2 regions of the Clostridium ljungdahlii DSM 13528 genome follow, and region 2 is predicted to be linked to the other one. Evidence: a T-box and tRNA genes for the amino acid it is inferred to sense, from the RefSeq annotation. Region 2 holds a T-box; the other holds one or more tRNA genes.
The links. A T-box is a leader RNA that pairs with one kind of tRNA and senses whether it is charged. The one in region 2 lies ahead of CLJU_RS20425 (glycine--tRNA ligase), so its partner is inferred to be a tRNA-Gly.
Positions count from the first base shown of each region.

Region 1 (3,424 bases), 720 kb from region 2:
CATATGAGATTTTGACTTAATGTAAAAATAATGCGAAGCAAAGCTTCGCAAGTTAAGAATTAATAATGAAAAATTAATTAAAAATATCTACACCCTATTTAAACTATTTTTTATAGTTTTGCAAATACCACAATTATTACAAAATTGTACTTTATGAGTAAACACTTTTTTAATAGTATCAATAAGTTCTGTATTTTTACAATTTTCCACGCAGTGAATAACTATTTTTTCAGGTGAATTAGTTATAAGTGCACTTATTAAAACATCATCAGAATAAGTATCATTTCCATATCTTAATTCCGTTAAATCTCTAAAAAAATTATCTGTTATTTCTTCTCCCTTTTTATTTTTTATAATATAGCTTCCATCATTATCAATAATTATATTCACATAATCTATTTTGCTCTCTTGGATATCCACAAAATACTTTAAAAGCTTTATAAATTCATCGTATTCTTTTTCTACCATATATTTTTCCACTACTTTATCAACTATAACTTCTAAATCATTAAAAATCTCTTTTCTCCTAAAAGTTATGAAACCATCTACATTTATTTCCTTATTTTCAGCCATACAATCTGATATTTTATTCAAGATATCGTTCTTTTTATTTATACAATAAATGGAGTTTTCATCTATAATTGTGCTTCTTCCCTTTAACACTTCCATGCTCTTTTCTCCAATTTTCTCTAAATCTTCATATTTTAAAAAGAAATACGTATCTGATAAAAAAAGCATAGCATCTTTTTCATAAAATTCATCTACCAATATGTTATAAATTATATTTGAAACACACATATTAAATATATTCATAAGTTTATTGTTAATTTCCCCGTCACAAAATACCTTAAGGAAGTGAGTACCTTTTTCAATATTTTCATATATTCCAATGAGCACATTTTTATTTTTAAAATATTCTTTTAAATCTCTTATTCCCTGGATTATACACTCTCTTTCTTTACTATATACCATCGTCAATAACAGCACCTCTCAACACTCCCTTCCAAAATAGTATGTGTCTAAAATAAATCTATATTCAAATTTCTATTGTCAAATATCGACAGCTAAATTCTCCAAAAATACCCAATAAAAATTAATTTAGCAAGTGATTCTTAGGTTCAACTAGAGTTTACTCATAAGGATGACTTTCCGCAGCTGAACCTTATTAACAGTATAGAAAGGACGTAAATGCTAGCAATGGTAGCGATCGAATAAAATTATTACAAATATTTAGTGCACAAGTATTGACAATATACCTATACCAAGATATAATATTAACTGTTGTGGCAGTATTGTCGTAAGGGCGCATAGCTCAGCTGGGAGAGCATCTGCCTTACAAGCAGAGGGTCACAGGTTCGAGCCCTGTTGTGCCCACCAATTTGTATACTATTACTTTTTTAAAGTATAGTTTGTAAATGTTCGAGGCAATATATTGTCTTTGGCCAGATAGCTCAGTCGGTAGAGCAGAGGACTGAAAATCCTCGTGTCCCTGGTTCGATTCCTGGTCTGGCCACCAGATTTAAAACATGCGGGAGTGGCTCAGTGGTAGAGCGTCACCTTGCCAAGGTGAACGTCGCGAGTTCGAATCTCGTCTTCCGCTCCAATAATGGCGCTATAGCCAAGTGGTAAGGCAGAGGTCTGCAAAACCTTTATCTCCAGTTCAAATCTGGATGGCGCCTCCATAAAAAAAGTAGTCTATTCAATGGACTGCTTTTTTTATTGTATGAAGAGTATTGTTATACAGTTAAAAGTCAATTACTTATGGTGCACAAAATATATCACAAATAATAAGCCTATGTAATAGTAGCTATTATTGTGCAAATTAATCCATCAATATTATTCTAAGCTTTTTATAAAAATTCTTATCCACATCATGGCTTTCCGGAAGTTTATTATCCCTTCTAAATTTCATCACACATTTTTTCATACTCTCTCCATAGATACCATCCATACTTCCGCAGTAGTATCCTGCATCTTTTAACCTTCTCTGTATTTCATACACATCTGCTCCCCGAACTCCAGGAGTTAATGTTCTCAATTCTTTTCCGAAGGGACCATACGGACCGCCATAAACAGCTACAATCATACCATAATAAACGTAATTATATAAATCTTCTACATCGCTGTTAAGCATTCTTATACATCCATGAGAAGCTTCACCTCCTATACTATGCGGTTTATTTGTACCATGTATTCCAAATTTACCCCAGGGGACATTTAATCCTATCCATCTTGTGCCAAAGCCTCCGCTCCAAGAAGCCATACTGACAACCTTCCAAGTTCCTATAGGTGAAGGTGTTTCAGATTTACCGCTAGCCACAGGATATTTTCTTATAATTGTGTTTTTATCTTTATCAATAAGATACAGCATTTCTTCTGTAACATCTACCAGTATTCCAAGGTTTTTCTTGGATTCCTTAGCTCTAATTATCGATGCATTAGGGAAAAACAAAATTAACAATAGTATAAAAGATATTTTTCTCAAAAATTACACCTCCACTTTACTAGTGTTTTATTTCATAATGAAAATATACGTATATATAAAAAGTGGAATAATTTTATGAATTAGAGTACAATTCAAATAAATAAATATATAGATTGGAAGTGAAAATTTGAATAGTATATCAAAAAATGTTAGTTCTATAGAACTTTCAGGCATTAGAAAATTTTATAACAAATTAGTTAACTACCCGGATGCCATATCTTTAACCTTAGGTCAACCTGATTTTAATGTACCTAAAAAAATTAAGGCAGCCATGATACAGTCTATTGAAGAAAATAAAACCGGATATACCTCAAATGCTGGAATTATAGAGCTCCGAGAAGAAATATCAAAATATCTTGCAAATTTAGGCATACATTACACTGCAGGAGAAACCTGTATTACCATAGGTGGAAGTGAAGCTTTAATGGATGTATTTGCAACTCTTGTAAATACAGGTGATAAAGTATTGATACCAACTCCTGCCTATCCTGCTTATGAAAGCTGTGTAAAAATTTTAGGTGGAAGTGTAATAAACTACAGTTTAAACGATGACTTTTCCATTAATTTTGACAGTTTAAAAAAAATATTAGATAAGGAAAAGCCTAAATTAATAGTTCTCTCCTATCCTTGTAATCCAACAGGTGCTATTTTATCTAAAGAAGACAGCACTAATTTATTTAATTTGCTGAAAGCAAATGATATATTAGTGTTAAGTGACGAAATATATGCTTCATTGTGCTTTGAAAAAGATTATTACTCTATTGCACAATACAAAGAAATAAAAGATAAAGTTATTTTAATAGGTGGTTTTTCCAAGATGTTCTCAATGACAGGCCTTAGAATAGGCTATGTATGTGCAAACACATACTTTATGAATGAGATAATAAAAGTGCACCAATACAATGTATCCTGTGCTCCTTCCATTTCTCAATGGGGAGC
Region 1 covers NC_014328.1:3,770,649-3,774,072, forward strand. Annotated here, with positions in the region: gene ytxC (putative sporulation protein YtxC) at 88-972, opposite strand; tRNA gene CLJU_RS17005 (tRNA-Val) at 1,302-1,377, shown strand; tRNA gene CLJU_RS17010 (tRNA-Phe) at 1,441-1,516, shown strand; tRNA gene CLJU_RS17015 (tRNA-Gly) at 1,529-1,603, shown strand; tRNA gene CLJU_RS17020 (tRNA-Cys) at 1,609-1,682, shown strand; gene CLJU_RS17025 (L,D-transpeptidase family protein) at 1,823-2,485, opposite strand; gene CLJU_RS17030 (pyridoxal phosphate-dependent aminotransferase) at 2,613-3,424, shown strand, end outside.
Region 1: it has a tRNA-Gly gene. The T-box ahead of CLJU_RS20425 (glycine--tRNA ligase) is inferred to sense a tRNA for this amino acid. The anticodon was not compared.

Region 2 (3,424 bases):
AGCTTTTGCAGATTATAACGATATGATGGAAATTACTGAAAATATGATAGCCTATGTATGTGAGAAAGTCCTTGGTACTACAAAGGTAGTTTATGAAGATACGGAAATAGACTTTAAGCCACCATGGAATAGAATTACTATGGTAGAAGCAGTTAAAAAATTTGCAAATGTAGATTTTGATGAAGTGAAAGACGATGAAGAAGCTAGAGAAATTGCTAAAGGAAAACATATTGAATTAAAGAAGGAACTGAAGGATTGTTCAAAGGGTGATATATTGGATGCTATGTTTGAAGAATTTTGCGAAGAAAAGTTTATTCAACCTACTTTTGTAATGGATTATCCTGTAGAAATATCACCTCTTACTAAAAAGAAAAGAGGAAATCCTAAGTTTACGGAAAGATTCGAAGGATTTATATTTGGAAGAGAAATATGTAATGCATATTCAGAACTAAATGATCCTATAGTGCAGAGAGAAAGATTTATGCAGCAGCTAAAAGAAAGAGAACTAGGTGATGATGAGGCATATATGATGGATGAAGATTTCTTAAATGCACTTGAGATAGGCATGCCTCCAACTGGAGGTTTGGGAATAGGAGTAGATAGACTTGTAATGTTCCTTACGAATGCCACTTCAATAAGGGATGTTATATTATTTCCTACAATGAAGCCAAATCAACAGCAGTAAGTATATAACTTGTTTGAAGACCTAAGGAAATTTCAGTTAAAATCCATAGGTCTTCAAAATGTTTTTACATAAAAAATAAAAAAATGTTGCATTTTTAAAATCCCATGATATAATATTATATGTAAGTTATTCCGTGGTAGCTCAATGGTTGAGCATTCGGCTGTTAACCGAAGGGTTGGAGGTTCGAGCCCTCTCCACGGAGCCATTTCATTTTTTGTAATATTTAAAGACTTATTATTTACATTTAAAGATAATAGGATAAGATGAAAACTATATAGAAAAAATTAATATATGCTGTGATAAAGAATAGTATTAATGTAAATCTCTACAGAGAAGTTGTGGATGGTGTAAACAACTGGGATTTTATTTATGAAGGAACTTTTGAGCTAACTATGTATTTAAAGATGAGCTTGTGCTAAAGAGGGTGGAACCGCGGAAATAAAATTCGTCCCTTATGTGGCAGGTTCTTTTTTTATATTTTAAAATCCCAATTTAATGTTTAATAATAAGTAATGAATTAAAATAGAAAGGGGAAAAAATAATGTCTTTTGAAAAAACTATGGATAAAGTAGTAGCTTTAGCTAAAAGTAGAGGATTTGTATATCCTGGGTCAGATATATATGGGGGCCTTGCTAATACATGGGATTATGGCCCTATTGGAGTAGAACTAAAAAATAACGTAAAGAAAGTTTGGTGGCAAAAGTTTGTTCATGAAAGTGAACATAATGTAGGAATAGACTGTGCCATACTTATGAATAATGAAGTTTGGGTAGCTTCAGGTCATGTGGGGAACTTTTCTGATCCACTTATGGATTGTAAAGAATGCAAGGCTAGGTTTAGAGCTGATAAGTTGGTAGAAGAACATATGACAGCACAAGGAGTAGAAAAGGCTAGTGCTGATGGATGGAGCAATGAAAAATTAGAGAAATACATAGACGACAACAATATTGTTTGCCCTAGCTGTGGAAAGAAGAATTTTACTGATATCAGACAATTTAATCTTATGTTTAAAACATTTCAAGGAGTTACAGAGGATTCAAAATCAGAAATATATCTGAGACCTGAAACTGCACAGGGGATATTCGTAAATTTTAAAAATGTTCAAAGAACAAGTAGAAAAAAGATACCTTTTGGAATAGCACAAATAGGTAAATCTTTTAGAAATGAAATAACTCCAGGAAACTTTACTTTTAGAACTAGAGAATTTGAACAGATGGAACTTGAATTTTTCTGTAAACCGGGAACTGACTTAGAATGGCATGATTATTGGAAAAAGTATTGCTGGAATTTCTTATTGAGTCTTGGAATAAAAGAAGAAAATATAAGATTTAGAGATCATGATAAGGAGGAACTTTCCCATTATAGTAATGCCACTTCTGATATTGAATATTTATTTCCATTTGGATGGGGCGAGCTTTGGGGTGTAGCAGATAGAACGGATTATGATTTAAAACAGCATCAAGAGCATTCTGGTAAGGATATGACTTATTTAGATACGGTAACTAAGGAAAAATATATACCATACTGTATAGAACCTTCTGTAGGAGCTGATAGAGCTGTACTTGCATTTTTAGTTGATGCATATGATGAAGAAGAATTAGAAGGAGGAGATGTAAGGACAGTACTACATTTTCACCCTGCTATAGCTCCATTTAAAGCAGCTATTTTACCTCTTAGTAAAAAGTTATCAGAAAAAGCTTTAGAAGTATACAACATTTTAAGAAAAGATTTTAATGTGGAGTATGATGATGCAGGAAGTATAGGTAAGAGATATAGAAGAGAAGATGAAATTGGAACGCCTTATTGTATAACAGTAGATTTTGATACAATGGATGACAATACTGTTACTGTAAGAGATAGGGATACCATGGAGCAGTTTAGAATAAAAATAGAAGAATTATCGGCATTTATACAAGAAAAAGTGCAGTTTTAAAGTGCAGTTTTAGTAAAAAGGTGTCATATAAATTTGAGAAAATTTATATGACACCTTTTGTTATTCTGCGGTTATTTGTTCGGAATAGCAGTACTCTATATTTTTTATTAAAAAAATTTACCGAATCAAAAGATCCGGTAAATTAGGGTTTAATCATGGGGATATGTTATATGTTTAATTAAAACTTGGGGAATTATATTAATGTTTCCTTACGGCACGAATATAGTATAACATAACACAATAATAATTTTCAATAGAGTCATATAAAGTCATTAAATTAAATATTTTCTCACAATTTAGACTTTAATAGTATATTAGGGCGAATAAGCTAAATATTGTTTAAGATCTATACCGTCGGAGTTATTCTAGTACGATATATCTACTTCATACAAATTTATAGAAAATTATGTTATGATATAAGCGTGATTATAATTAGCAGATTTATTTTTGGAGGTTTTTTTAATGAAGGAAGATTTTGATAACTTTAAAAAGTTTATAAAGAATAAAAAGACGGCAGTAGTTGGAATAGGAATAAGTAATAGACCTTTAATTAATTTTTTATTGGGACTAGGTGCACAGGTAAGTGCTTTTGATAAAAAAGATGAAGGGGAACTTGGTGAAGTTGCCAAGGAATTAAAAAAGCGAGGAGTGAATTTAGTATTAGGCAAAAATTATCTCGAATATTTAGATAATTTTGATGTAATATTTAAGACTCCCTCTATGAGAATAGATAGTCCTGCACTTGTAAAAGCTAAACAAAATGGGGCATATGTAACTTCAGAAATGGAAGAGTTTATTAAATATTG
Region 2 covers NC_014328.1:4,487,650-4,491,073, reverse strand. Annotated here, with positions in the region: gene lysS (lysine--tRNA ligase) at 1-685, shown strand, start outside; tRNA gene CLJU_RS20430 (tRNA-Asn) at 816-890, shown strand; T-box leader at 973-1,141, shown strand; gene CLJU_RS20425 (glycine--tRNA ligase) at 1,227-2,618, shown strand; gene murD (UDP-N-acetylmuramoyl-L-alanine--D-glutamate ligase) at 3,081-3,424, shown strand, end outside.